DNA from 3 places in the Symbiobacterium turbinis genome. Region 2 is predicted to be linked to each of the others. Evidence: a T-box and tRNA genes for the amino acid it is inferred to sense, from the RefSeq annotation. Region 2 holds a T-box; the other regions hold tRNA genes.
The links. The T-box of region 2 lies ahead of metG (methionine--tRNA ligase). A T-box ahead of a tRNA ligase gene usually reads a tRNA of that ligase, here a tRNA-Met.
Positions count from the first base shown of each region.

Region 1: it encodes a tRNA-Met, which carries the amino acid that the T-box ahead of metG (methionine--tRNA ligase) is inferred to sense. The anticodon was not compared.
Region 3: it encodes a tRNA-Met, which carries the amino acid that the T-box ahead of metG (methionine--tRNA ligase) is inferred to sense. The anticodon was not compared.

Region 1 is NZ_AP042433.1:2,944,353-2,953,764, reverse strand. It holds gene argS (arginine--tRNA ligase) at 1-1,158, opposite strand, end outside; gene speB (agmatinase) at 1,246-2,127, opposite strand; gene speE (polyamine aminopropyltransferase) at 2,124-3,017, opposite strand; tRNA gene ACZ45O_RS14235 (tRNA-Ser) at 3,140-3,230, opposite strand; tRNA gene ACZ45O_RS14230 (tRNA-Thr) at 3,343-3,418, opposite strand; tRNA gene ACZ45O_RS14225 (tRNA-Ile) at 3,429-3,505, opposite strand; tRNA gene ACZ45O_RS14220 (tRNA-Leu) at 3,509-3,599, opposite strand; tRNA gene ACZ45O_RS14215 (tRNA-Asp) at 3,605-3,681, opposite strand; tRNA gene ACZ45O_RS14210 (tRNA-Val) at 3,747-3,822, opposite strand; tRNA gene ACZ45O_RS14205 (tRNA-Ala) at 3,855-3,930, opposite strand; tRNA gene ACZ45O_RS14200 (tRNA-Gly) at 3,938-4,013, opposite strand; tRNA gene ACZ45O_RS14195 (tRNA-Tyr) at 4,020-4,104, opposite strand; tRNA gene ACZ45O_RS14190 (tRNA-Phe) at 4,110-4,185, opposite strand; tRNA gene ACZ45O_RS14185 (tRNA-Met) at 4,368-4,444, opposite strand; tRNA gene ACZ45O_RS14180 (tRNA-Gly) at 4,452-4,527, opposite strand; tRNA gene ACZ45O_RS14175 (tRNA-Asn) at 4,532-4,606, opposite strand; tRNA gene ACZ45O_RS14170 (tRNA-Gln) at 4,625-4,698, opposite strand; rRNA gene rrf (5S ribosomal RNA) at 4,758-4,865, opposite strand; rRNA gene ACZ45O_RS14160 (23S ribosomal RNA) at 4,990-8,343, opposite strand; rRNA gene ACZ45O_RS14155 (16S ribosomal RNA) at 8,527-9,412, opposite strand, start outside.
Region 2 is NZ_AP042433.1:2,804,836-2,814,247, forward strand. It holds rRNA gene ACZ45O_RS13535 (23S ribosomal RNA) at 1-84, opposite strand, end outside; rRNA gene ACZ45O_RS13540 (16S ribosomal RNA) at 268-1,831, opposite strand; gene ACZ45O_RS13545 (TatD family hydrolase) at 2,195-2,971, opposite strand; gene metG (methionine--tRNA ligase) at 3,051-5,009, opposite strand; T-box leader at 5,071-5,326, opposite strand; gene ACZ45O_RS13555 (AbrB/MazE/SpoVT family DNA-binding domain-containing protein) at 5,609-5,866, shown strand; gene ltrA (group II intron reverse transcriptase/maturase) at 5,915-7,204, opposite strand; gene ACZ45O_RS13565 (IS110 family RNA-guided transposase) at 7,790-9,085, opposite strand.
Region 3 is NZ_AP042433.1:3,212,195-3,221,606, forward strand. It holds rRNA gene ACZ45O_RS15420 (16S ribosomal RNA) at 1-897, shown strand, start outside; rRNA gene ACZ45O_RS15425 (23S ribosomal RNA) at 1,343-4,287, shown strand; rRNA gene rrf (5S ribosomal RNA) at 4,344-4,451, shown strand; tRNA gene ACZ45O_RS15435 (tRNA-Lys) at 4,458-4,533, shown strand; tRNA gene ACZ45O_RS15440 (tRNA-Glu) at 4,539-4,614, shown strand; tRNA gene ACZ45O_RS15445 (tRNA-Met) at 4,638-4,714, shown strand; tRNA gene ACZ45O_RS15450 (tRNA-Phe) at 4,720-4,795, shown strand; tRNA gene ACZ45O_RS15455 (tRNA-Tyr) at 4,801-4,885, shown strand; tRNA gene ACZ45O_RS15460 (tRNA-Gly) at 4,892-4,967, shown strand; tRNA gene ACZ45O_RS15465 (tRNA-Ala) at 4,975-5,050, shown strand; tRNA gene ACZ45O_RS15470 (tRNA-Val) at 5,083-5,158, shown strand; tRNA gene ACZ45O_RS15475 (tRNA-Asp) at 5,186-5,262, shown strand; tRNA gene ACZ45O_RS15480 (tRNA-Leu) at 5,268-5,358, shown strand; tRNA gene ACZ45O_RS15485 (tRNA-Thr) at 5,369-5,444, shown strand; tRNA gene ACZ45O_RS15490 (tRNA-Ile) at 5,448-5,524, shown strand; tRNA gene ACZ45O_RS15495 (tRNA-Met) at 5,534-5,610, shown strand; rRNA gene ACZ45O_RS15500 (16S ribosomal RNA) at 5,949-7,512, shown strand; rRNA gene ACZ45O_RS15505 (23S ribosomal RNA) at 7,696-9,412, shown strand, end outside.

The DNA.
Region 1 (9,412 bases), 140 kb from region 2:
CTTCGACATGCGGAACTCCTGGCCGTCCTTGAAGAGCCGGACGATCTGGGTGAACAGGATCTCCAGCGAATCCCGGGGATGGCCCAGACACTCCACCATCGCCTTCATGCGGCCCTGATAGCCGTGGTGGTCCTGGCCGAGGATGTCGATGAGGGTGGTGTAGCCCCGGTCGTACTTATCCTTGTGGTAGCAGGCGTCGGCGGCGAAGTAGGTGTATTCGCCATCGGACTTGACCAGCACCCGGTCCTTGTCGTCGCCGTACTTGGTGGTGCGCATCCAGACGGCGCCGTCCTTCTCGTAGGCCTCGCCCTTCTCCAGCAGCCACTGCACCAGCCTGGCCGGGGCGCCGGCCTCCCGGAGGGAGCGCTCGCTGAACCAGCGGTCGAACTCAACGCCGTAGCTGCGCAGCACCTCCTCCTGGCCCTTGCGGAAGTACTCAGGCGCCCAGACCTCCAGGAAGGCGAGCCGCTCCTCCTCAGGCTTCTCCAGGAAGTCGGGGTGCTCTTCCAGCAGGGCGCGGGCGCACTCGATCACGTCCTCGCCGGGGTAGTAGCCCTCGGGAATCTCGATGGTCGCGCCGCGCAACTCCTGCGCCCGCAGGTCGACGGTGCGGGCCAGGATCTTCACCTGGTTGCCGGCGTCGTTCACGTAGAACTCGGTGTGGCACTCGTAGCCGGCCCAGTTGAGCAGCCGGCCGAGGGCCGAGCCGAAAGCGCCGGCCCGGGCCTGCACCAGCACCATGGGGCCGGTGGGGTTGGCGCTGACGTACTCCAGCAGGATCCGCTGCTTCTGGCCGTGGTCGCTCTTGCCGTAGTCGGCCCCCTCGGCCTGAATCGCCGGCAGCACCTGGTGCACCCAGCCGTGGCGCAGGCGCAGGTTGATGAAGCCGGGGCCGGCGATCTCCACCGCTTCGATCCACGTGCCGTCCGTCTGCAGGTGATCCACGATCGCCTGGGCGATGACCCGCGGGGCCTTCTTCTCCTGCCGGGCCATCACCATGGCGAGGTTGGTGGCAAAGTCACCGTGAGCCTTGTCCTTCGGGCTCTCCAGCATGATGTCTGGGGCCGGACCGACCAGCACGCCCGCCGCCACCGCCCGTGCGACCGCATCCGCCAGGGCCTGGCGGATCTCGCTCTTGATCTGCTCTACAATACGCATGTCCGTCCGCCCTCCTATGAGTTGAACGAAGAAGTGCGCTATGGCCTTGAGCCTGGCGCCGCCGCCGCCTCAGATGACGCGCCTGCGCTATCCGAAGGCCAGAATCGCCTCGCGAATCAGCTTGGCCGCCAGCACCGGCGTCCGGTCGGTCTGGTCCAGCCCGGGCGCCACCTCCACCACGTCGAGCCCCACCACGTTGAGGCCGCGCATGGCGAGCACGGCGTCGATCATCTCGCGGCTGGTGATGCCGCCGGGCTCGGGCGTGCCGGTGCCGGGCGCGAAGGCCGGGTCCATCACGTCGATGTCGATGGTGACGTAGACCGGCCGGTCTCCCAGCGTCGGGATGACCTGCCGCAGCGGCTCCAGCACCTCGTGGGGAAACAGGTGGCACCGGCTCATGCCGAACTCGTACTCCTCCTGCGTGCCGCTGCGGATGCCGAACTGGTAGAGGTTGCGCGCCGGCAAGAAGTCGAGGCAGCGCCGCATGACCGTCGCGTGGCTGAGGGGGTTGCCCAGGTAATCCTCGCGCAGGTCGGCATGGGCATCGAACTGCAGCAGCACCAGGTCATCGCCGTACTTCTCGTGGGCGGCCCTCACCACCGGCAGCGTGACCAGGTGCTCGCCGCCCATCATCAGGGAGAGTTTGTCGTCGGCGAAGAGCCGGCGGGCCACCTCCTCGGCGCGGCGCAGCGTCTCCTGCACATCGCCGAAGACCACGGCCACATCGCCCAGGTCGAAGAAACTCTTCTCGGTGAGGCTCATGCGGGAGTGATAGCTGAACTCCTCCAGCCCGTATGACGCCTCCCGGATGCGCCCCGGGCCGAACCGGGTCCCGGGGCGGTACGACGTGGTGAAGTCCTGACCGATGCCCCAGAGCACCGTCCGGGCCGATGCGTAGTCGTCTGACGAGGCCATGAAGTCGGCAAGCCGCTCGATGTGCGGAAAGCCGGGCAAGTTGCGCCCGCTCACGGCTGCGCCTCCCCTTCCTGCCTGGCCTCCTGTTCGGCCTCCTGCTCCTCGGCCTCCTCCAGCAGCCTGGCCACGAAGGCCGGAAGCTGGAACGCGGCGTGGTGCACCTCAGGGGTGTAGTACTTCAGGTCGCCCAGCTCGGCGATGCGCTCCTCGGGCTCGGCCAGCAGCGGATCGTACTTCTTCGACCCCACCGTGAACGACCAGAGCCCGGTCGGGTACGTGGGCACCGCGCAGAGGTACAGCCGTGTGATGGGGAAGGACTTCCGGATGCCCCGGTAGGCCCGCTGGATCACCGATGCGTTCACCCAGGGCGACTCAGTCTGGGCGACCAAGATGCCGTCGCCGGTGAGGCAGCGGTAGACGCTGGCGTAGAAGTTGGCCGTGAATAGGCCCTCGCCGGGCCCGATCGGCTCGGAAGAGTCGATGATGACCACGTCGTACTCCGCCTCGTGCTGCTGCACCCACTGAATGCCGTCGGCCACGTGTACGTGCACCTTCGGGTTCCCCGAGAGCGCCACCGAGATCTGCGGGAAGTACTCCTTGCAGCACTCGATGACGCGCCCGTCGATCTCGACCAGGTCGACGTGTTCGACCCCCGGGTGGCGCACCACCTCGCGGGCCATGCCGCCGTCGCCGCCGCCGATGATGAGCACCCGCTTCGGATCGGGATGGGTGAGCATCGGCACGTGCGCGCCCATCTCGTGGTAGACGAACTCGTCACGATCGCAGGTCTGAAAGAAACCGTCCAGGGCCATGAGGCGCCCCCACTGCGGGGTCTCCACGATGATCAGTTCCTGGTACGGGGTCTTCTCGTGGTGCAGGACCCTGGTGGCGCGGACGGAGAGCCGCATATCCTCCGTCTGATTCTCAGTCAGGAAGAGTTCCACGGGACCATGGCTCCTTTCCAGCGCACAGAACGAGGTAAAGTACCGTCAAATTATAGCACAAGCCCCTGTGGGCAGCAAAAGCAAAACAAGACCCAGCCGCAGAGGCTGGGTCCTGATGATGCTGGCGGAGAGGGTGGGATTCGAACCCACGGTAGACACAAGGCCTACTACGGTTTTCGAGACCGTCGCCTTCAACCGCTCGGCCACCTCTCCGTATGGCGCAGGGGTTGTGAGCTGTGTGTCGTGGGCTGTGGGAAATGGTGAATCGGAAAACAGTTTCGCCCACCGGCGACGCGCGGCGCACGAAGGCCGGCAGGCAAGAGGTTGGAGCTGGTGGCCGGACTCGAACCGGCGACCTGCTGATTACGAATCAGCTGCTCTACCGGCTGAGCTACACCAGCGAGCAAAAAGTGGTGCGAGGGCCGGGATTCGAACCCGGGACCTCACGGTTATCAGCCGTGTGCTCTGGCCAACTGAGCTACCCTCGCATTTGGTGCAGATGGGGAGACTCGAACTCCCACCGGGAGTGGTTACCCGACACGGTCCTGAGCCGTGCGCGTCTGCCAATTCCGCCACATCTGCGGGTCTGGCGGAGGCGACGGGATTCGAACCCGCGATCTCGGCCGTGACAGGGCCGCATGTTAGGCCTCTACACCACGCCTCCGCATAAATTCAGGGCGCCTCAGGCGGCAACGGGAATGCCGACCTGCAGGCGCCAATATGACGCCTTGGTGCGCGGTAGAGGATTCGAACCTCTGACCTCATGAACGTCAATCATGCGCTCTCCCAACTGAGCTAACCGCGCATCTTGCTGCGGCGGCCTGTGGAACCGCCGCCTGGTGGAGCTAAGGGGAGTCGAACCCCTGACCTCTTGAATGCCATTCAAGCGCTCTCCCAACTGAGCTATAGCCCCAAAACACTGGAGCGGGTTACGAGACTCGAACTCGCGACCTCCACCTTGGCAAGGTGGCGCTCTACCAACTGAGCTAAACCCGCAGAATCTGGTGGGGAGAGGTGGATTCGAACCACCGAAGCGTTACGCAACTGATTTACAGTCAGCCCCCTTTGACCACTTGGGTATCTCCCCGCCAGTGGTGGCCCAGGCCGGAATCGAACCGGCGACACCGCGATTTTCAGTCGCGTGCTCTACCAACTGAGCTACCGGGCCGTATGAGCTGTGAGTTGTGGGCCATGAGCGGTGGGCGGTTGAGAGTAGTGAGTGGTGTGTCGTGGCTGGTAGGTGGTTGGTTGGCTGCTGGTGATGGGCGATTTTGCGCTGTCGGCAGTTCTGGGTTGGATAGATGAGTGCCGGGCGGCGCGTGCACGGGTCGCCCGGCACCTCAGACGCTCTGGTAGCGGTGGCTGGATTCGAACCAGCGACACTGCGGGTATGAACCGCATGCTCTAACCAGCTGAGCTACACCGCCATGAGACTGGAGCGGGTTACGAGACTCGAACTCGCGACCTCCACCTTGGCAAGGTGGCGCTCTACCAACTGAGCTAAACCCGCAGGATGGCTCCGGCAGTAGGATTCGAACCTACAACCCTCCGGTTAACAGCCGGATGCTCTACCGTTGAGCTATGCCGGAATGAGGTGCCGGCACGTCTGGTTGGGGATCCTGGATTCGAACCAGGACTACCTGATCCAGAGTCAGGCGGGCTACCGTTACCCCAATCCCCAGCAAGTTCGACGCGCGACCCCGGCAGCAGAATCACCGGGGCCGCTTGTCGTTAAACTAGTTTGGGCAGCGACCTATTCTCCCCCTTGCGGAGTACCTTCGGCCCTGGAGGGCTTAACTTCCGTGTTCGGTATGGGAACGGGTGATCCCCTCCGGTATCGCCACCCAAAAACGCTGAGGTCTTACCCTCAAAACTGTACAGTGAGGCGTCTGCAGGGGGCGCAGCCCCCGAAGACGCCCGGCGCCAGCAGGTGCTGCGCAGCAGCACCCCTGTATACGCCGACATGCTTTGCGAAATCAAGCCCTCGGCCGATTAGTACCGGTCTGCTCCACGACTTACGCCGCTTCCACTCCCGGCCTATCTACCTGGTCATCTTCCAGGGGCCTTACTCCCTTCACGGGATGGGAGATCTCATCTTCGGGTCGGCTTCGCACTTAGATGCTTTCAGCGCTTATCCGTTCCGGCCTTGGCTACCCAGCGGTGCCCCTGGCGGGACAACTGGTACACCAGCGGGCCGTCCACCCCGGTCCTCTCGTACTAGGGGCAGATCCCGTCAAATCTCCTGCGCCTGCGATGGATAGGGACCGAACTGTCTCACGACGTTCTGAACCCAGCTCGCGTACCGCTTTAATCGGCGAACAGCCGAACCCTTCGGACCGACTTCAGCCCGAGGATGCGATGAGCCGACATCGAGGTGCCAAACCTCCCCGTCGATGTGGACTCTTGGGGGAGATCAGCCTGTTATCCCCAGGGTAGCTTTTATCCGTTGAGCGACGGCCCTTCCACTCGGTACCGCCGGATCACTAAGCCCGTCTTTCGACCCTGCTCGACCTGTCTGTCTCGCAGTCAAGCCCGCTTCTGCCTTTACACTCCCCGGATGATTTCCAACCATCCTGAGCGGACCTTTGGGCGCCTCCGTTACCTTTTGGGAGGCGACCGCCCCAGTCAAACTGCCCACCTGGCACGGTCCACTACCCCGATCCAGGGGTCCGTGTTAGAACTCCGATGCTGCGAGGGTGGTATCCCAACGGCGCCTCCACTGAATCTGGCGACCCAGCTTCCAAGGCTCCCACCTATCCTGTACACGCACCACCAAAGTCCAATGCCAAGCTACAGTAAAGCTCCATGGGGTCTTTCTGTCCAATCGCAGGTAACCTGCATCTTCACAGGTATTTCAATTTCACCGGGTCCCTCGCTGAGACAGTGCCCAAGTCGTTACGCCATTCGTGCGGGTCGGAACTTACCCGACAAGGAATTTCGCTACCTTAGGACCGTTATAGTTACGGCCGCCGTTTACTGGGGCTTCGGTTCAAAGCTTCGGCCTTGCGGCCTGACCTCTCCCCTTAACCTTCCAGCACCGGGCAGGCGTCAGCCAGTATACGTCGCCTTCCGGCTTAGCACTGACCTGTGTTTGTGGTAAACAGTCGCTTGGGCCTCTCCTCTGCAACCTCCCCCAGCTTTGAGGCGTCTCTCCTCTCACCAGGGAAGGCCATCCTTCTCCCGAAGTTACGGATGCATTTTGCCGAGTTCCTTAGCGAGGGTTCTCCCGCGCACCTGAGGATTCTCTCCCCGCCTACCTGTGTCGGTTTGCGGTACGGGCACCCCGGGTCTCCCTAGCGGCTTTTCTCGGCAGTGTGGCGTCAGGGGCTTCCCTACTTCAATTCGGTCGGCGTCACGGCTCACGTTTAGTCCGACGGACTTCCCTGCCGGACCACGCTTCCCGCTTACCCCGGCACGACCAACGGCCGGGTCCCCCTAGCCTCCTGCGTCCCCGCATCGGTCAAGCGACCCGTAGGTGGTACAGGAATGTCGACCTGTTTCCCATCGCCTACGCCATTCGGCCTCGGCTTAGGTCCCGACTGACCCTGAGCGGACGAGCCTTGCTCAGGAATCCTTAGGCTTTCGGTGGACAGGATTCTCACCTGTCTTTTCGCTACTCATACCGGCATTCTCACTTCCATGCAGTCCACATGTCCTTCCGGTCATGCTTCTGCCCGCATGGAACGCTCCCCTACCGCGTGAGCAGTGAGATGTGAGTAGTGAGTAGTGGGTCACTGCAGTCTTTGCATCAACGTGTAGATCTGCTTCCCGAGCTGTTCGTACCCGGATATGACTTTGTCCATCGCAGCGATCTCGTAACCGAGATCCCTGGCCAGACTCAGAAGGACGTACATCTCGTTGGCAGACCCCAACGCAATCCGCAAAAAGTGTCGGAAGTCAGCGGCTGAATCGCGCCGACCGAATCCCTCGGCGATGTTCGCCGGGATGGACACGGCCGCTCGACGCAACTGCTGTCCCAACTCAAACTGTTCGTGGGCCGGAAATCTACGGGTCAGCCGGTGCACCGTCAGCGCCAGTTCGTAGCCCTGCTGGTACACCCGCAGATCCTGAAAACTCCGGACCCCACTCACTGCTCACCACTCACCTCTCACCGCTCACACCCGCAGCTTCGGTGTCCTGCTTAGCCCCGAGTATTTATGGCGCAGCGTCATTCGACCAGTGAGCTATTACGCACTCTTTCAATGATGGCTGCTTCTAAGCCAACATCCTGGTTGTCTCTACAACGCCACATCCTTGACCACTTAGCAGGAACTTCGGGACCTTAGCTGGCGGTCTGGGCTCTTTCCCTCTCGACGACGGACCTTAGCGCTCGCCGTCTGACTGCCGGCCATACTTGCTGGCATTCGGAGTTTGACTGAGTTCGGTAACCGGTGTAGGCCCCTAGCCCAATCAGTGCTCTACCTCCAGCAAGCTCACATGCCGACGCTAGCCCTAAAGCTATTTCGGGGAGAACCAGCTATCTCCCGGTTCGTTTGGCTTTTCACCCCTATCCACAGCTCATCCGGTAGCTTTTCAACGCTAATCGGTTCGGGCCTCCACGGGGTCTTACCCCCGCTTCACCCTGGCCATGGATAGATCACCGGGTTTCGGGTCTACAGCCACTGACTACGCCCTCTTCAGACTCGCTTTCGCTTCGGCTCCGGGCCTGAGGCCCTTAACCATGCCAGTGACCGTAACTCGCCGGTTCATTCTGCAAAAGGCACGCACTCACGCTCGTACGGCGCTCGTACTGCTTGTAGGCACACGGTTTCAGGGTCTCTTTCACTCCGCTCCCGCGGTGCTTTTCACCTTTCCCTCACGGTACTGGTTCACTATCGGTCGCCAGGCGTATTTAGCCTTGGAGGGTGGTCCCCCCGGATTCCCACGGGATTCCTCGTGTCCCGTGGTACTTGGGATCCGCCTTGCGGCCCCTCGCCTTTCGCCTACAGGGCTTTTACCTTCTGTGGCCGGCCTTTCCAGACCGGTTCGGCTAGACTCCGGGCATCGCATTCTCGGCGTCCCGCAACCCCAGCGCCGATTGCTCGGCGCTGGTTTAGGCTCCTCCCCGTTCGCTCGCCGCTACTGAGGGAATCTCGGTTGATTTCTTTTCCTCGTCCTACTGAGATGTTTCAGTTCGGACGGTGCCCTCCGCACAGCCTATGGATTCAGCTGTGGGTGACTGGCCATTACGCCAGCCGGGTTGCCCCATTCGGAGATCCCCGGATCTACGCCTGCTTGCGGCTCCCCGAGGCTTATCGCAGCTTTCCACGTCCTTCATCGGCACCTGGCGCCAAGGCATCCACCGTGTGCCCTTCCTAGCTTGATTTCGCTAAGAATCGCATGTTCACTGTGCAGTTTTCAAGGTACGACCTGGGGTTCTTCTCGAACCCTCAAAACTAAACAGTGCAGAATCGGTCCGCCAAACGGCCGTCAATTCCCCCCAGCCCGTTTTGGTGGGCTGAGTATCGACCTGGGAGTCTCCCCCTTGCTCAGGGGGAAAGCTCCTTAGAAAGGAGGTGATCCAGCCGCACCTTCCGATACGGCTACCTTGTTACGACTTCACCCCAGTCACCAGCCCCACCTTCGGCGGCTGCCTCCCCTTGCGGGGTTAGCTCACCGACTTCGGGTGTTGCCAGCTCCCATGGTGTGACGGGCGGTGTGTACAAGGCCCGGGAACGCATTCACCGCGGCATGCTGATCCGCGATTACTAGCAACTCCGACTTCACGCAGGCGAGTTGCAGCCTGCGATCCGAACTGAGACCGCCTTTCAGCGATTGCCTCCCCCTCGCGGGTTCGGGGCGCTCTGTGACGGCCATTGTAGCACGTGTGTAGCCCAGGACATAAGGGGCATGATGATTTGACGTCATCCCCACCTTCCTCCGGTTTGTCACCGGCAGTCTCGCATGAGTCCCCACCTTTACGTGCTGGCAACATGCGACAGGGGTTGCGCTCGTTGCGGGACTTAACCCAACATCTCACGACACGAGCTGACGACAACCATGCACCACCTGTCTCGCCGTTCTCCCGAAGGAGCACTCCCGCATTTCTGCAGGATTCGGCGGATGTCAAGCCCTGGTAAGGTTCTACGCGTTGCTTCGAATTAAACCACATGCTCCGCTGCTTGTGCGGGCCCCCGTCAATTCCTTTGAGTTTCAGCCTTGCGGCCGTACTCCCCAGGCGGAGTGCTTATTGCGTTAACTACTGCACGAGGGGGGTCGATACCCCTCACACATAGCACTCATCGTTTACGGCTAGGACTACCAGGGTATCTAATCCTGTTTGCTCCCCTAGCTTTCGCGCCTCAGCGTCAGTTACTCCCCAGGCAGCCGCCTTCGCCACTGGTGTTCCTCCCGATCTCTACGCATTTCACTGCTACACCGGGAATTCCACTGCC
Region 2 (9,412 bases):
TCCCCGAGGCTTATCGCAGCTTTCCACGTCCTTCATCGGCACCTGGCGCCAAGGCATCCACCGTGTGCCCTTCCTAGCTTGATTTCGCTAAGAATCGCATGTTCACTGTGCAGTTTTCAAGGTACGACCTGGGGTTCTTCTCGAACCCTCAAAACTAAACAGTGCAGAATCGGTCCGCCAAACAGCCGCCAATTCCCCCCAGCCCGTTTTGATGGGCTGAGTATCGACCTGGGAGTCTCCCCCTGCTCAGGGAGGAAAGCTCCTTAGAAAGGAGGTGATCCAGCCGCACCTTCCGATACGGCTACCTTGTTACGACTTCACCCCAGTCACCAGCCCCACCTTCGGCGGCTGCCTCCCCTTGCGGGGTTAGCTCACCGACTTCGGGTGTTGCCAGCTCCCATGGTGTGACGGGCGGTGTGTACAAGGCCCGGGAACGCATTCACCGCGGCATGCTGATCCGCGATTACTAGCAACTCCGACTTCACGCAGGCGAGTTGCAGCCTGCGATCCGAACTGAGACCGCCTTTCAGCGATTGCCTCCCCCTCGCGGGTTCGGGGCGCTCTGTGACGGCCATTGTAGCACGTGTGTAGCCCAGGACATAAGGGGCATGATGATTTGACGTCATCCCCACCTTCCTCCGGTTTGTCACCGGCAGTCTCGCATGAGTCCCCACCTTTACGTGCTGGCAACATGCGACAGGGGTTGCGCTCGTTGCGGGACTTAACCCAACATCTCACGACACGAGCTGACGACAACCATGCACCACCTGTCTCGCCGTTCTCCCGAAGGAGCACTCCCGCATTTCTGCAGGATTCGGCGGATGTCAAGCCCTGGTAAGGTTCTACGCGTTGCTTCGAATTAAACCACATGCTCCGCTGCTTGTGCGGGCCCCCGTCAATTCCTTTGAGTTTCAGCCTTGCGGCCGTACTCCCCAGGCGGAGCGCTTATTGCGTTAACTACTGCACGAGGGGGGTCGATACCCCTCACACATAGCACTCATCGTTTACGGCTAGGACTACCAGGGTATCTAATCCTGTTTGCTCCCCTAGCTTTCGCGCCTCAGCGTCAGTTACTCCCCAGGCAGCCGCCTTCGCCACTGGTGTTCCTCCCGATCTCTACGCATTTCACTGCTACACCGGGAATTCCACTGCCCTCTAGAGCACTCAAGCCCATCAGTTTCAGAGGCACGCCCGGGGTTGAGCCCCGGAGTTTCACCCCTGACTTAACAGGCCGCCTACACGCCCTTTACGCCCAGTAATTCCGGACAACGCTCGCCCCCTACGTATTACCGCGGCTGCTGGCACGTAGTTAGCCGGGGCTTCCTCGCCTGCTACCGTCAAACCCTGCCCATTTCCTGACAGGGCCCTTCTTCGCAGGCAACAGAGCTTTACAACCCGAAGGCCTTCCTCGCTCACGCGGCGTTGCTGCATCAGCCTTTCGGCCATTGTGCAAAATTCCCGACTGCTGCCTCCCGTAGGAGTCTGGGCCGTGTCTCAGTCCCAGTGTGGCCGGTCGCCCTCTCAGGCCGGCTACCCATCGTCGCCTTGGTGAGCCGTTACCTCACCAACTAGCTAATGGGCCGCGGACCCCTCCTCTGCCAGCGCCAATCGCTCTAGCGCCTTTTCTCCCAGCCCCATGCGGGGCCGTGAGCTTATCCGGTATTAGCAGGCCTTTCGGCCTGTTATCCCAGAGCAAAGGGCAGGTTATCCACGTGTTACTCACCCGTCCGCCGCTAGGCTTTGAAGCCGAAGCCTCAAAGCCCCGCTCGACTTGCATGTCTTAGGCACGCCGCCAGCGTTCGTCCTGAGCCAGGATCAAACTCTCCGTGGAAAAGTTCGATTGGCTCGATTGAAGTACTCGGCTCGCTTGGCTTTTCCTCTTCTGCACTGTCTAGTTTTCAAGGTTCGAGACCGCCGCTGCCGTCAGGCGACAGCTTTATCAGTTTAGCAAGCTCTCGGCTTCGTGTCAACCGGCCAGTTCGTTCCAGCCGTTCGTTTCCACCGGCCGCTTCCGGCCCGGCCGCTCCGGCCGAGCCCGCCGCCAACCGGCGGCAAGAAGTCATTCTATCAGGCAGACCGATCGGCGTCAACCGACCAATTGCTGGTTGGCCCGCGCCGCCCGGCATGACGCCGGCAAGATGTTAGTATACCGACTGCCGGGCGGGGAGTCAACACACACCGATCTTTCGGTTGTCTATCCATCCAGCCCGAGTGCGCGCCGCGCGTTGGCCGTGGTGGCCGCCGCGATGTCCTCCAACGTCGTGCCACGCAGCTCGGCCAGGAACTCCGCCACGATCCGCACGTAGCCCGGCTCGTTCCGCTTGCCCCGGTGCGGCACGGGTGCGAGGTAGGGATCGTCGGTCTCCAGCACGATGCGATCCAGCGGCAGCCGCTGCGCCACTTCGCGGCCGACCGGATTGTTCTTATAGGTGACGGTGCCGCCGATTCCAATGTAGAAGTTCAGCGCGAGGCACCGCTCCGCCATCTTCCAGTCGCCGGAGAAGCAGTGCATGATGCCGCCGACCTCGTCCGCCCGCTCCTCCTCCAGGATGCGCACCACATCCTCGTGCGCATCACGGTTGTGAATGACCAGCGGCAGCCCCAGCTCGCGCGCCAGGCGAATCTGCTTTCGGAACACATCCCGCTGCACGTCGAAGGGCGCCCGATCCTTCCAGTAGTAATCGAGGCCCACCTCACCCAGCGCCTTCACCCGCGAATGGCGCGCCGCCTGCCGCAGCTCGGCCTCCGCCTCAGGCCCCCATTCCAGTGCGCTGGTCGGGTGAATGCCCACCGCGGCCCACACCCAGTCCCGCTGCTCGGCAAAGGCCAGCGTGACCGGCAGCAGCGCCCGCTCGAAACCGATCACCATCAGCTGGCTCACGCCCATCTCCTGCGCCCGCGCCAGCACCTCGTCCCGGTCGTCTGCGAACTGGTGGGCCGTATCCACGTGCGAGTGCGTGTTGAACAGCATGTTGCGTCCCTCTTTCAGTCGATCTCCCCGGGCGCCGGCCGCGGCGCCCGGGGAGAGGTGGTCTGGCTCACTCTCGGACTCACTTCACGCGCATCCCGGTGGGGAAGTCCGGCTTATCCAGGGTGACCAGGCTCAGGCTGCCGTCCTCCGCGGTGGCGGCCAGCAGCATGCCGTGCGACTCCACGCCCCGCAGCTTCTTCGGCTTCAGGTTGGCCACCAGGATGATCCGCTTGCCGATCAGCTCCTCCGGCGTGTAGTGCTGCGCGATGCCCGAGACGATCTGACGGCGCTCTTCGCCCACCGCCAGCACCAGCCGCAGCAGCCGGTCCGCCTTGGGCACCCGCTCCGCCTCCACGATCTCCGCGACCTTCAGCTCGACCTCGGCGAAGTCATCGTACTCGATCTGCGCCACGCCTTCCACCGGTTCAGACTGCTTGGCTGCTGGAGCGGCCGCAGGCTTCTTCCCGCCCTCGCTTACGGAGGCCTGGTCGTCATCCTTCGGTACCTCGATCCTCGGGAAGAGCGGGCTGCCCCTGCGGATCGCGGTGCCCGGCTTCAGGCCGCCCCAGGCGACCGCCTGCTCCCAGGGGATCGTCCGGACCTGCTCGGGCTCCAGGCCAAGCTGCTCCCAGATGCGCTCGGGCGTGTGCACCAGGAACGGAGTGAGCGCCACGGCGACCAGGCGCAGCGACTCCGCGAGACTGTACAGCACGCTGCGGAGCTGGCCGGCCTTGCCGGGATCCCGCGCCAGGGCCCACGGGGCCTGTTCGTCGATATACTTGTTCGCCCGGTCCACCAGCCTCCACAGCGCCGCCAGCGCGGTGGAAAGCTCCAGCCGGTCCATGGCCTCCTGGAACTCCCGGAGCACCTGCCCGGCCAGGTCGGCCAGCACCCGGTCGTCATGGTCCGGATCGGGCTCCGGCACACTGCCGCCGCTGAACTTGTTGATCATCTGCGTGGTGCGGGAGAGCAGGTTGCCCAGGTCGTTGGCCAGGTCGTTGTTCGTGCGCAGGATGAACGCCTCTTCGGTGTACGTGCCGTCAGAGCCGAAGGGCACCTCCCGCAGCAGGTAGTAGCGGACGGCGTCCACCCCGTACCGCTCGATGAGGACAAACGGGTCGACCACGTTGCCCTTGGACTTGGACATCTTCTCGGCCTGGGTGCCGAACAGCAGCCAGCCGTGGCCGAAGACTTTCTTGGGCAGGGGCAGGTCGAGGGCCATCAGGATGCACGGCCAGATGATGGTGTGGAAGCGCACGATCTCCTTGCCCACCAGGTGCACGTCGGCCGGCCAGAACTTCTGGTACAGCTCGTCGTTCTCCGTGCCCCAGCCCAGGGCGGAGATATAGTTGGAGAGCGCGTCAATCCACACGTAGATGGTCTGCTTCTCATCGATGGGCACCGGAATCCCCCAGCGCACGGTGCTGCGCGAGACACAGAGATCTTCCAGCCCCTGGTTGATGAACGAGACCATCTCGTTCTTGCGCGTCGCCGGCTGGATGAAGTCGGTTTCCTCGATATACTGCAGCAGCCGGTCAGCGTACTTGGAGAGGCGGAAGAAGTAGCTCTCCTCCTTGGTCCACTCCACGGGGCGGCCGCAGTCCGGGCAGAGGTTGCCCTCCTTCAGCTTGCCCTCGATCCAGAAGGTCTCGCACGGCGTGCAGTACCAGCCCTCGTACGAGGCCTTGTAGATGTCTCCCTGGTCATACAGCTGCTTGAAGATCTTCTGCACGACCCTCTTGTGCCGCTCCTCCGTCGTGCGGATGAAGTCATCGTACGAGATGTGCAGGGCCGCCCACAGCTCCTTGATGCCGGCGACGATCTCGTCGACGAACTCGATCGGCGTCTTCCCCTCCGCGAGGGCCGCCCGCTCGATCTTCTGACCGTGCTCGTCGGTGCCGGTCAGAAAGTACGTCTCGTGCCCCAGCCGGCGGTGATAGCGCGCCAGGGCGTCAGCGGCGACAGTCGTGTACGAGTGGCCGATATGCAGCTTGCTGCTGGGGTAGTAGATGGGCGTTGTGATATAAAACTTGGTCATGCGGAAAACCCCTCCTCACCAAAAGCTTGCCCCGTCAAACACAAGAAGCCTCGTCCCCCGCGAAAGGGACGAGGCTTGCACCCCGTGGTACCACCCTTTTTCGTTCGACGCACGTCGAACCTCATCCGGATACAGGCATCGCGCCGATATCCTGGCCCGCTAACGGGAGCCCCCCGTCCCAGCCTACGCAGTTCGGACGAACCTTCAGCCGGCCGCTCCAGAGCCATGTTCGGGTCATCTCGGTCGCCGCCGGCTTGCACCACACCCGGCTCGCTGTGGGGACCTCAGACCTTACTCATCTCTTTCATCGCGTTTGAATGGCCTTAGTATAGGCGACTCCGAAAACGCTGTCAAGAGATCGCAACGCCGTCTCCTGCTAAGGCTTGCCGCACTTGGGTAAAATGCCCAATTGACCCTTGACTTAGGACGCCCATCCAGTTATGGTTGTCATAAGCGGGCAGACTGCCCTTAATCTTGCAGCCGTTCGAATGTGCCCCAGGTAACGTTAAAGCATTGCCTTGACTTTTTCTGCCATAACTGTTATCATCGGTGATAGAGCTTTCGCAGCCCCTGGATGCAAGGAGGGAATGTGCCATATGATGAAGTCCACGGGAATTGTCCGGAAGGTAGACGAGCTCGGCCGGGTCGTCATTCCGATCGAACTCCGTCGGACGTTGAACATTGAAGAGAAGGACTCCCTGGAGATCTACGTCGACGGGGACAAGATCATCCTGCGCAAGTATGAGCCGGCGTGCGTCTTCTGCGGCAACGCGGCCAATGTGGAAAACTTCAAGGGTAAGAACGTTTGCCAGTCCTGCCTTGCCTCCATGGCTGATCGTGCTCATCAAGTGGGGTAAACCAAATACCGGGGATCGAGTAGGAGGGGGCGGCTAGCCCCCGTCCTCTCACACCACCGGACATGCGGGTCCGCATCCGGCGGTTCGCCAAGATTGACGAGTAGCTTCATAGCATTCGGTCAGGCTTATCAGCCCCTGGGCACGCCAGTAGGCGTTGCCCAGGGCGTTGTGTAGTGGGCCACCTGCCATCCGCCACGGGCCTTTACGGCTGTTGGCGAGTTGGCAGACTACCCATTCGGGCAAACCGAGGGCGCGCAACTCCCGAAAGCGCGTGCGTACACGCTTCCACTGCTTCCATACGCATGCTCGCAGCCGACGCTTCAGCCATCCTTCGAGTCTTTCAAAGGCTGACCTGGCATCGGAGAGCGCATAGTACCCAACCCAGCCCCGCAAGTAAGCGTTCAGGCGTCGGATTCGGTCCTCCATACTCTCGCTGCGGTTGCGGTCCGTCAGCGTGCGAAGCTTGTCCTTCACGCGCTTCAGGCTCTTCGGTGCCAGCCGGATGCGCACTCCCCGGCGCTTGTAGAAGCTAAACCCGAGGAACTGCCGCTTCCATGGCCGGTCCACTGCGCTCTTCTCCTCGTTGACCTTCAGCCGTAACCGCTCCTGCAGGAAGTGGCGCACGCTCCTGTAGACCCGTTCTCCCGCCCGCTTGCTGCGGACGTAGATGTTGCAGTCATCGGCGTACCGGACGAAGTGGTGCCCGCGGCGCTCCAGCTCCTTGTCGAGGTCATCCAGCAGGATGTTCGCCAGCAGCGGGCTCAGCGGACCGCCCTGTGGCGTCCCTTCCTCCGTCGCCGCGACTACCCCGTTCAGCATGGCCCCGGCCTGTAAGTACCGCCGGATCAGCCGCAGCACTCGCTTGTCCGTTACCCGCCGGGCCACGCGAGCCATCAGCACGTCGTGGTTGACCCGGTCGAAGAACTTCTCCAGGTCCATGTCCACCACCCAGTCGTACCCTTCCTCCACGTACTGACGTGCCTTCCTGACCGCGTCATGACCCCGCCGCCCCGGCCGAAAGCCGTAGCTGGATTCGGAGAATGTCGGGTCAAAGATTGGCGTCAGTACTTGCAGGAGTGCCTGCTGGATCAGGCGGTCCATCACGGTGGGAATACCCAACATCCGCTTGCCGCCGCCCGGTTTCGGGATTTCGACCCGGCGGACTGGCTGCGGTCTGTAGGTCCCCCGGAGCAGTTCCTCACGGATGCGGCTCCACTCTGCGCGGATCTGGTCCCGCAGCCGTTCGGTGGGGACACCGTCCACGCCTGGGGCGCCTCCGTTCCGCTCCACCCGTTTCAGGGCGGCCAGCATGTTCTCCCTGGCCACCACCTGCTCCATCAGCTTGCCTTGCTCCCCGCAGGGTGACGCTCCGCCTTGTGCCGGCTGCCCACTCCGCCCTCTCGCCGTCCCTTGCGGCTTCACCGCTACCTCCGGCGAGCAGGCCCCGTGCGGGGTTTTCTGCGTTTGTCGCGGGCTGCTCGAACGCAACGGGTTCACCCCTCTCCTGACGTTCGGCCCTTCCCGGTCGGGGCGTCCCCCTGCCGGTACTATGGCCTATCTCGATGTTATGCACTCAAACTCTCTCAATTTCGCTGGTTCGCACCATTTCGCGTCCTGCCACTTGGCTCAGACACACCCATTGGACGAAAGACTCTGACTTCTGGTGCGAGACAAACGCGGGGTGGCAGAGAAGAGCCCCGTGCGACTCTTCAGACATGCCCTGTATGCTGCCGCCTGGACGGGTCCCACGTACTCCGCCCCCGGCCACCCTATCATGTCTCCCGGGGTCCTTGCCCTCAAAGTCCTTCGTCCTGCCTAAATGGGGGCGGGTGGGGCGCTAGTACTTTGCTGCAGGGTCATGCCCTTCCAGCCATAGTCGGCTTCCCCCACCCAAAGCGGCACATCTATCGGCACACCGCCCTCTCAGGCGGCGAGACCTAACTGCTCCGCCCGCCAGGCCCCCAAGGCCCTGGCCGGATCATAGCTACACTGCTTCCTGACCAGGGTGAACAGCACCCGCAACAGCTTGCACGCCAGCGCCACCAGGGCCTGCTTGCCCTTGAGCGGGTTCTGCTGGCGAGTCCTGAAGTGCTTGTACAGCGCTCGAAACTCCCGGTTCTTGGCGGCCGCCGTCATCGCCATCTGGTACAGCACGTGGCGCAGTCCAGGCCGGCCGCGCTTGCTGATGGGCGTCCGGCTGCGGTCCCGCTGCCCCGACGTGTTCTCTGTCAGGTTGTAGCCCGCCAGCTTGCGAAGTTGCCGCCAGTCCGCATACCGGCGCAGGTCGCCTACCTCGCCTAGGAAGGCAGCAGCGGTCACCACACCGACCCCAGGCACGCTCAGCAGGTACTGGGCGAGGCCCGTCTTCTCCAACGCCTCGGCCATTGCCGCCTCCGTCTCCGCCAACCGTTCCTTCCAAAAGATCACTTCTTGGAGGATCTGCCGCAGCTGAAGCCGGGCGGCGTCCAGCCCGTACGGCACCCCTATAGACCGCCGAGCCGCTTCCTGCAGGTCCTGGGCCCGCCGGAGCCCGACCCGCCGGTTGCTGGCAGCCCGGAGTTCCGCCGCCAGCTGAGTCACCGGCACCGCCAGCACGTCCTGTGGAAACGGCCGGTACTGCAGCACATACAGCGACGCCTGACCGAGCGGGTCGGCAAACACCTCCGTGTACTCCGGGAAGTACTCGTCCAGGAGCGCCTGCAGCTGGTTCAGGGCGGCGTTCAGCTTCCGCCGGTGTTGCTGCCGGGCCTGGGTTAGGATCCGCAGTTCTGCATAGACCCCGTCTGGCAGATACGGCACGGAGAACCGGCCTTGCAGGACCAACTGGGCGTTGAGCCAGGCGTCTTTACGGTCGTTCTTCGTGGGCGAGTTATCGTCCAGTTCCTTGCTCGCCTTGACATGGGCCGGGTTGACGATGACCACCGTGAAGCCCACCTGCTGGAGATACCACGCCAGCGGCTTCCAGTAGTGCCCGGTCGGTTCCATCCCCACCACCACGCGGGTAGCGCCAGCCTTCTCCTTCGCTCGTGCGATCTTTCCCAGTAGACGGTCGAACCCTTCCCTGCTATTCTGGAAATGGAAGGGGCTGCCCACGGGCACCTCGGTCACTCCGTCGACCACCCAGGCCCAGTGCTTCCGCTTGGCGATGTCGATACCGACCACCACCGTGGGTTCACCTCGGACCAGGGCCAATTTCCTGGCTCGCTGCTTCAATTGCATTGCGTTCCGTGACCTCCTGTTACGAGTGGTGATTACCTTTCACACCCTACCGTATCAGGAGGCCTTTACTTTTCTCAACGCCGTCCTACATCATTACAGGACTGCTTTGCTGACTTCTGCCGGTTCAGCCGGGCCTCCCGACCCGGGTTACCAGCGTTGCTGGCGTTCCCGGCAGACCTCCCCGGGTAAGGACGCTGACCTTCGCCCCGCACCCGCCCCATCTACTGCACCGCCCTTTGGCAGCCTCGGGTTTTGCTGTGGTTCGCCAGCTCACCCAGGCGGCACAGCCTCCTATGAGGTTCGTGTTCCTCGGGTCGTGGCTTTGCC
Region 3 (9,412 bases), 410 kb from region 2:
GTGCTCTAGAGGGCAGTGGAATTCCCGGTGTAGCAGTGAAATGCGTAGAGATCGGGAGGAACACCAGTGGCGAAGGCGGCTGCCTGGGGAGTAACTGACGCTGAGGCGCGAAAGCTAGGGGAGCAAACAGGATTAGATACCCTGGTAGTCCTAGCCGTAAACGATGAGTGCTATGTGTGAGGGGTATCGACCCCCCTCGTGCAGTAGTTAACGCAATAAGCACTCCGCCTGGGGAGTACGGCCGCAAGGCTGAAACTCAAAGGAATTGACGGGGGCCCGCACAAGCAGCGGAGCATGTGGTTTAATTCGAAGCAACGCGTAGAACCTTACCAGGGCTTGACATCCGCCGAATCCTGCAGAAATGCGGGAGTGCTCCTTCGGGAGAACGGCGAGACAGGTGGTGCATGGTTGTCGTCAGCTCGTGTCGTGAGATGTTGGGTTAAGTCCCGCAACGAGCGCAACCCCTGTCGCATGTTGCCAGCACGTAAAGGTGGGGACTCATGCGAGACTGCCGGTGACAAACCGGAGGAAGGTGGGGATGACGTCAAATCATCATGCCCCTTATGTCCTGGGCTACACACGTGCTACAATGGCCGTCACAGAGCGCCCCGAACCCGCGAGGGGGAGGCAATCGCTGAAAGGCGGTCTCAGTTCGGATCGCAGGCTGCAACTCGCCTGCGTGAAGTCGGAGTTGCTAGTAATCGCGGATCAGCATGCCGCGGTGAATGCGTTCCCGGGCCTTGTACACACCGCCCGTCACACCATGGGAGCTGGCAACACCCGAAGTCGGTGAGCTAACCCCGCAAGGGGAGGCAGCCGCCGAAGGTGGGGCTGGTGACTGGGGTGAAGTCGTAACAAGGTAGCCGTATCGGAAGGTGCGGCTGGATCACCTCCTTTCTAAGGAGCTTTCCTCCCTGAGCAGGGGGAAGACTCCCAGGTCGATACTCAGCCCATCAAAACGGGATGAGGGGAACTGACGGCCGTTTGGCGGACCGATTCTGCACTGTTTAGTTTTGAGGGTTCGAGAAGATGAGCGGTGGGCTGTGAGCTGTGGGCAGTGAGAGCTGCAGCAGGTCAGGGCTCGCTGATCGGTAAGCTGCTCGTTGAGCGGTGAGCAGTGGGCTGCTGGCTGAATGGCTGTGGCCCACGATTTGCAGACTCAACGGCGGCTACTTCTATGAACGCCTCAATTTCCAGGACTTGTGGGTTGTGGGTGAGCGGCGGAGCCGTTATACTCATAACTCCCGGTCACGGGAAAACACCCGTGCCTGCGGGAGCCTGTGGTTCCCTGCAGCGGGGTCGTACCTTGAAAACTGCACAGTGAACATGCGATTCTTAGCGAAATCAAGCTAGGAAGGGCACACGGTGGATGCCTTGGCGCCAGGTGCCGATGAAGGACGTGGAAAGCTGCGATAAGCCTCGGGGAGCCGCAAGCGGGCGTAGATCCGGGGATCTCCGAATGGGGCAACCCGGCTGGCGTAATGGCCAGTCACCCACAGCTGAATCCATAGGCTGTGCGGAGGGCACCGTCCGAACTGAAACATCTCAGTAGGACGAGGAAAAGAAATCAACCGAGATTCCCTCAGTAGCGGCGAGCGAACGGGGAGGAGCCTAAACCAGTGCCGAGCAATCGGCGCTGGGGTTGCGGGACGCCGAGAATGCGATGCCCGGAGTCTAGCCGAACCGGTCTGGAAAGGCCGGCCACAGAAGGTAAAAGCCCTGTAGGCGAAAGGCGAGGGGCCGCAAGGCGGATCCCAAGTACCACGGGACACGAGGAATCCCGTGGGAATCCGGGGGGACCACCCTCCAAGGCTAAATACGCCTGGCGACCGATAGTGAACCAGTACCGTGAGGGAAAGGTGAAAAGCACCGCGGGAGCGGAGTGAAAGAGACCCTGAAACCGTGTGCCTACAAGCAGTACGAGCGCCGTACGAGCGTGAGTGCGTGCCTTTTGCAGAATGAACCGGCGAGTTACGGTCACTGGCATGGTTAAGGGCCTCAGGCCCGGAGCCGAAGCGAAAGCGAGTCTGAAGAGGGCGTAGTCAGTGGCTGTAGACCCGAAACCCGGTGATCTATCCATGGCCAGGGTGAAGCGGGGGTAAGACCCCGTGGAGGCCCGAACCGATTAGCGTTGAAAAGCTACCGGATGAGCTGTGGATAGGGGTGAAAAGCCAAACGAACCGGGAGATAGCTGGTTCTCCCCGAAATAGCTTTAGGGCTAGCGTCGGCATGTGAGCTTGCTGGAGGTAGAGCACTGATTGGGCTAGGGGCCTACACCGGTTACCGAACTCAGTCAAACTCCGAATGCCAGCAAGTATGGCCGGCAGTCAGACGGCGAGCGCTAAGGTCCGTCGTCGAGAGGGAAAGAGCCCAGACCGCCAGCTAAGGTCCCGAAGTTCCTGCTAAGTGGTCAAGGATGTGGCGTTGTAGAGACAACCAGGATGTTGGCTTAGAAGCAGCCATCATTGAAAGAGTGCGTAATAGCTCACTGGTCGAATGACGCTGCGCCATAAATACTCGGGGCTAAGCAGGACACCGAAGCTGCGGACTGCCGTAGGGCAGTGGTAGGGGAGCGTTCCATGCGGGCAGAAGCATGACCGGAAGGACATGTGGACTGCATGGAAGTGAGAATGCCGGTATGAGTAGCGAAAAGACAGGTGAGAATCCTGTCCACCGAAAGCCTAAGGATTCCTGAGCAAGGCTCGTCCGCTCAGGGTCAGTCGGGACCTAAGCCGAGGCCGAATGGCGTAGGCGATGGGAAACAGGTCGACATTCCTGTACCACCTACGGGTCGCTTGACCGATGCGGGGACGCAGGAGGCTAGGGGGACCCGGCCGTTGGTCGTGCCGGGGTAAGCGGGAAGCGTGGTCCGGCAGGGAAGTCCGTCGGACTAAACGTGAGCCGTGACGCCGACCGAATTGAAGTAGGGAAGCCCCTGACGCCACACTGCCGAGAAAAGCCGCTAGGGAGACCCGGGGTGCCCGTACCGCAAACCGACACAGGTAGGCGGGGAGAGAATCCTCAGGTGCGCGGGAGAACCCTCGCTAAGGAACTCGGCAAAATGCATCCGTAACTTCGGGAGAAGGATGGCCTTCCCTGGTGAGAGGAGAGACGCCTCAAAGCTGGGGGAGGTTGCAGAGGAGAGGCCCAAGCGACTGTTTACCACAAACACAGGTCAGTGCTAAGCCGGAAGGCGACGTATACTGGCTGACGCCTGCCCGGTGCTGGAAGGTTAAGGGGAGAGGTCAGGCCGCAAGGCCGAAGCTTTGAACCGAAGCCCCAGTAAACGGCGGCCGTAACTATAACGGTCCTAAGGTAGCGAAATTCCTTGTCGGGTAAGTTCCGACCCGCACGAATGGCGTAACGACTTGGGCGCTGTCTCAGCGAGGGACCCGGTGAAATTGAAATACCTGTGAAGATGCAGGTTACCTGCGATTGGACAGAAAGACCCCATGGAGCTTTACTGTAGCTTGGCATTGGACTTTGGTGGTGCGTGTACAGGATAGGTGGGAGCCTTGGAAACTGGGTCGCCAGATTCAGTGGAGGCGCCGTTGGGATACCACCCTCGCAGCATCGGAGTTCTAACACGGACCCCTGGATCGGGGTAGTGGACCGTGCCAGGTGGGCAGTTTGACTGGGGCGGTCGCCTCCCAAAAGGTAACGGAGGCGCCCAAAGGTCCGCTCAGGATGGTTGGAAATCATCCGGGGAGTGTAAAGGCAGAAGCGGGCTTGACTGCGAGACAGACAGGTCGAGCAGGGTCGAAAGACGGGCTTAGTGATCCGGCGGTACCGAGTGGAAGGGCCGTCGCTCAACGGATAAAAGCTACCCTGGGGATAACAGGCTGATCTCCCCCAAGAGTCCACATCGACGGGGAGGTTTGGCACCTCGATGTCGGCTCATCGCATCCTCGGGCTGAAGTCGGTCCGAAGGGTTCGGCTGTTCGCCGATTAAAGCGGTACGCGAGCTGGGTTCAGAACGTCGTGAGACAGTTCGGTCCCTATCCATCGCAGGCGCAGGAGATTTGACGGGATCTGCCCCTAGTACGAGAGGACCGGGGTGGACGGCCCGCTGGTGTACCAGTTGTCCCGCCAGGGGCACCGCTGGGTAGCCAAGGCCGGAACGGATAAGCGCTGAAAGCATCTAAGTGCGAAGCCGACCCGAAGATGAGATCTCCCATCCCGTGAAGGGAGTAAGGCCCCTGGAAGATGACCAGGTAGATAGGCCGGGAGTGGAAGCGGCGTAAGTCGTGGAGCAGACCGGTACTAATCGGCCGAGGGCTTGATTTCGCTAAAGCTATAGCGCATGTTCACTGTACAGTTTTGAGGGTAAGACCTCAGCGCTTTTGGGTGGCGATACCGGAGGGGATCACCCGTTCCCATACCGAACACGGAAGTTAAGCCCTCCAGGGCCGAAGGTACTCCGCAAGGGGGAGAATAGGTCGCTGCCCAAATCTATTGGACCGCTAGCTCAATTGGTAGAGCATCCGACTCTTAATCGGCAGGTTGTAGGTTCGAGTCCTACGCGGTCCACCAATACCGGCCCCATCGTCTAGCGGCCTAGGATACCGCCCTCTCACGGCGGAGACACGGGTTCGAATCCCGTTGGGGTCACCAAACCGACAATTTCATACGTACACGGCGGTGTAGCTCAGTTGGTTAGAGCATGCGGTTCATACCCGCAGTGTCGCTGGTTCGAATCCAGCCACCGCTACCATCGGCGGCCCGGTAGCTCAGTTGGTAGAGCACGCGACTGAAAATCGCGGTGTCGCCAGTTCGATTCTGGCCTGGGCCACCACTGGCGGGGAGATACCCAAGTGGTCAAAGGGGGCTGACTGTAAATCAGTTGCGTAACGCTTCGGTGGTTCGAATCCACCTCTCCCCACCAGATTCTGCGGGTTTAGCTCAGTTGGTAGAGCGCCACCTTGCCAAGGTGGAGGTCGCGAGTTCGAGTCTCGTAACCCGCTCCAGTGTTTCGGGGCTATAGCTCAGTTGGGAGAGCGCTTGAATGGCATTCAAGAGGTCAGGGGTTCGACTCCCCTTAGCTCCACCAGGCGGCGGTTTCACAGGCCGCCGCAGCAAGATGCGCGGTTAGCTCAGTTGGGAGAGCGCATGATTGACGTTCATGAGGTCAGAGGTTCGATCCCTCTACCGCGCACCAAGGCGTTTGTGGCCTGTCTCAATATGCGGAGGCGTGGTGTAGAGGCCTAACATGCGGCCCTGTCACGGCCGAGATCGCGGGTTCGAATCCCGTCGCCTCCGCCAGACCTGCAGATGTGGCGGAATTGGCAGACGCGCACGGCTCAGGACCGTGTCGGGTAACCACTCCCGGTGGGAGTTCGAGTCTCCCCATCTGCACCAGGTGTACTCCGCTGATGTAGCTCAGTAGGTAGAGCACGTCCTTGGTAAGGACGAGGTCACCGGTTCGAGCCCGGTCATCAGCTCCATATGCGAGGGTAGCTCAGTTGGCCAGAGCACACGGCTGATAACCGTGAGGTCCCGGGTTCGAATCCCGGCCCTCGCACCATTTTCATACCGCGGGGTGGAGCAGCCAGGTAGCTCGTCGGGCTCATAACCCGGAGGTCGAGGGTTCAAATCCCTCCCCCGCAACCAATTCGACTTCGGAAGTGGCCTTTGCCGCTTCCGAAGTCGCCTGCCGGGGCAGGAAGAGGCGCAGGCAGCAATTGGTCGGTTGACGCCGATCGGTCTGCCTGATAGAATGACTTCTTGCCGCCGGTTGGTGGCGGGCTCGGCCGGAGCGGCCGGGCCGGAAGCTTCCGGTGGAAACGAACGGCTGGAACGAACTGGCCGGTTGACACGAAGCCGAGAGCTTGCTAAACTGATAAAGCTGTCGCCTGACGGCAGCGGCGGTCTCGAACCTTGAAAACTAGACAGTGCAGAAGAGGAAAAGCCAAGCGAGCCGAGTACTTCAATCGAGCCAATCGAACTTTTCCACGGAGAGTTTGATCCTGGCTCAGGACGAACGCTGGCGGCGTGCCTAAGACATGCAAGTCGAGCGGGGCTTTGAGGCTTCGGCCTCAAAGCCTAGCGGCGGACGGGTGAGTAACACGTGGATAACCTGCCCTTTGCTCTGGGATAACAGGCCGAAAGGCCTGCTAATACCGGATAAGCTCACGGCCTCGCATGGGGCTGGGAGAAAAGGCGCTAGAGCGATTGGCGCTGGCAGAGGAGGGGTCCGCGGCCCATTAGCTAGTTGGTGAGGTAACGGCTCACCAAGGCGACGATGGGTAGCCGGCCTGAGAGGGCGACCGGCCACACTGGGACTGAGACACGGCCCAGACTCCTACGGGAGGCAGCAGTCGGGAATTTTGCACAATGGCCGAAAGGCTGATGCAGCAACGCCGCGTGAGCGAGGAAGGCCTTCGGGTTGTAAAGCTCTGTTGCCTGCGAAGAAGGGCCCTGTCAGGAAATGGGCAGGGTTTGACGGTAGCAGGCGAGGAAGCCCCGGCTAACTACGTGCCAGCAGCCGCGGTAATACGTAGGGGGCGAGCGTTGTCCGGAATTACTGGGCGTAAAGGGCGTGTAGGCGGCCTGTTAAGTCAGGGGTGAAACTCCGGGGCTCAACCCCGGGCGTGCCTCTGAAACTGATGGGCTTGAGTGCTCTAGAGGGCAGTGGAATTCCCGGTGTAGCAGTGAAATGCGTAGAGATCGGGAGGAACACCAGTGGCGAAGGCGGCTGCCTGGGGAGTAACTGACGCTGAGGCGCGAAAGCTAGGGGAGCAAACAGGATTAGATACCCTGGTAGTCCTAGCCGTAAACGATGAGTGCTATGTGTGAGGGGTATCGACCCCCCTCGTGCAGTAGTTAACGCAATAAGCACTCCGCCTGGGGAGTACGGCCGCAAGGCTGAAACTCAAAGGAATTGACGGGGGCCCGCACAAGCAGCGGAGCATGTGGTTTAATTCGAAGCAACGCGTAGAACCTTACCAGGGCTTGACATCCGCCGAATCCTGCAGAAATGCGGGAGTGCTCCTTCGGGAGAACGGCGAGACAGGTGGTGCATGGTTGTCGTCAGCTCGTGTCGTGAGATGTTGGGTTAAGTCCCGCAACGAGCGCAACCCCTGTCGCATGTTGCCAGCACGTAAAGGTGGGGACTCATGCGAGACTGCCGGTGACAAACCGGAGGAAGGTGGGGATGACGTCAAATCATCATGCCCCTTATGTCCTGGGCTACACACGTGCTACAATGGCCGTCACAGAGCGCCCCGAACCCGCGAGGGGGAGGCAATCGCTGAAAGGCGGTCTCAGTTCGGATCGCAGGCTGCAACTCGCCTGCGTGAAGTCGGAGTTGCTAGTAATCGCGGATCAGCATGCCGCGGTGAATGCGTTCCCGGGCCTTGTACACACCGCCCGTCACACCATGGGAGCTGGCAACACCCGAAGTCGGTGAGCTAACCCCGCAAGGGGAGGCAGCCGCCGAAGGTGGGGCTGGTGACTGGGGTGAAGTCGTAACAAGGTAGCCGTATCGGAAGGTGCGGCTGGATCACCTCCTTTCTAAGGAGCTTTCCTCCTGAGCAGGGGGAAGACTCCCAGGTCGATACTCAGCCCATCAAAACGGGCTGGGGGGAATTGGCGGCCGTTTGGCGGACCGATTCTGCACTGTTTAGTTTTGAGGGTTCGAGAAGAACCCCAGGTCGTACCTTGAAAACTGCACAGTGAACATGCGATTCTTAGCGAAATCAAGCTAGGAAGGGCACACGGTGGATGCCTTGGCGCCAGGTGCCGATGAAGGACGTGGAAAGCTGCGATAAGCCTCGGGGAGCCGCAAGCGGGCGTAGATCCGGGGATCTCCGAATGGGGCAACCCGGCTGGCGTAATGGCCAGTCACCCACAGCTGAATCCATAGGCTGTGCGGAGGGCACCGTCCGAACTGAAACATCTCAGTAGGACGAGGAAAAGAAATCAACCGAGATTCCCTCAGTAGCGGCGAGCGAACGGGGAGGAGCCTAAACCAGCGCCGAGCAATCGGCGCTGGGGTTGCGGGACGCCGAGAATGCGATGCCCGGAGTCTAGCCGAACCGGTCTGGAAAGGCCGGCCACAGAAGGTAAAAGCCCTGTAGGCGAAAGGCGAGGGGCCGCAAGGCGGATCCCAAGTACCACGGGACACGAGGAATCCCGTGGGAATCCGGGGGGACCACCCTCCAAGGCTAAATACGCCTGGCGACCGATAGTGAACCAGTACCGTGAGGGAAAGGTGAAAAGCACCGCGGGAGCGGAGTGAAAGAGACCCTGAAACCGTGTGCCTACAAGCAGTACGAGCGCCATATGAGCGTGAGTGCGTGCCTTTTGCAGAATGAACCGGCGAGTTACGGTCACTGGCATGGTTAAGGGCCTCAGGCCCGGAGCCGAAGCGAAAGCGAGTCTGAAGAGGGCGTAGTCAGTGGCTGTAGACCCGAAACCCGGTGATCTATCCATGGCCAGGGTGAAGCGGGGGTAAGACCCCGTGGAGGCCCGAACCGATTAGCGTTGAAAAGCTACCGGATGAGCTGTGGATAGGGGTGAAAAGCCAAACGAACCGGGAGATAGCTGGTTCTCCCCGAAATAGCTTTAGGGCTAGCGTCGGCATGTGAGCTTGCTGGAGGTAGAGCACTGATTGGGCTAGGGGCCTACACCGGTTACCGAACTCAGTCAAACTCCGAATGCCAGCAAGTATGGCCGGCAGTCAGACGGCGAGCGCTAAGGTCCGTCGTCGAGAGGGAAAGAGCCCAGACCGCCAGCTAAGGTCCCCAAGTTTCTGCTAAGTGGTCAAGGATGTGGCGTTGTAGAGACAACCAGGATGTTGGCTTAGAAGCAGCCATCATTGAAAGAGTGCGTAATAGCTCACTGGTCGAATGACGCTGCGCCATAAATACTCGGGGCTAAGCAGGACACCGAAGCTGCGGACTGCCGTAGGGCAGTGGTAGGGGAGCGTTCCATGCGGGCAGAAGCATGACCGGAAGGACATGTGGACTGCATGGAAGTGAGAATGCCGGTATGAGTAGCGAAAAGACAGGTGAGAATCCTGTCCACCGAAAGCCTAAGGATTCCTGAGCAAGGCTCGTCCGCTCAGGGTCAGTCGGGACCTAAGCCGAGGCCGAATGGCGTAGGCGATGGGAAACAGGTCGACATTCCTGTACCACCTACGGGTCGCTTGACCGATGCGGGGACGCAGGAGGCTAGGGGGACCCGGCCGTTGGTCGTGCCGGGGTAAGCGGGAAGCGTGGTCCGGCAGGGAAGTCCGTCGGACTAAACGTGAGCCGTGACGCCGACCGAATTGAAGTAGGGAAGCCCCTGACGCCACACTGCCGAGAAAAGCCGCTAGGGAGACCCGGGGTGCCCGTACCGCAAACCGACACAGGTAGGCGGGGAGAGAATCCTCAGGTGCGCGGGAGAACCCTCGCTAAGGAACTCGGCA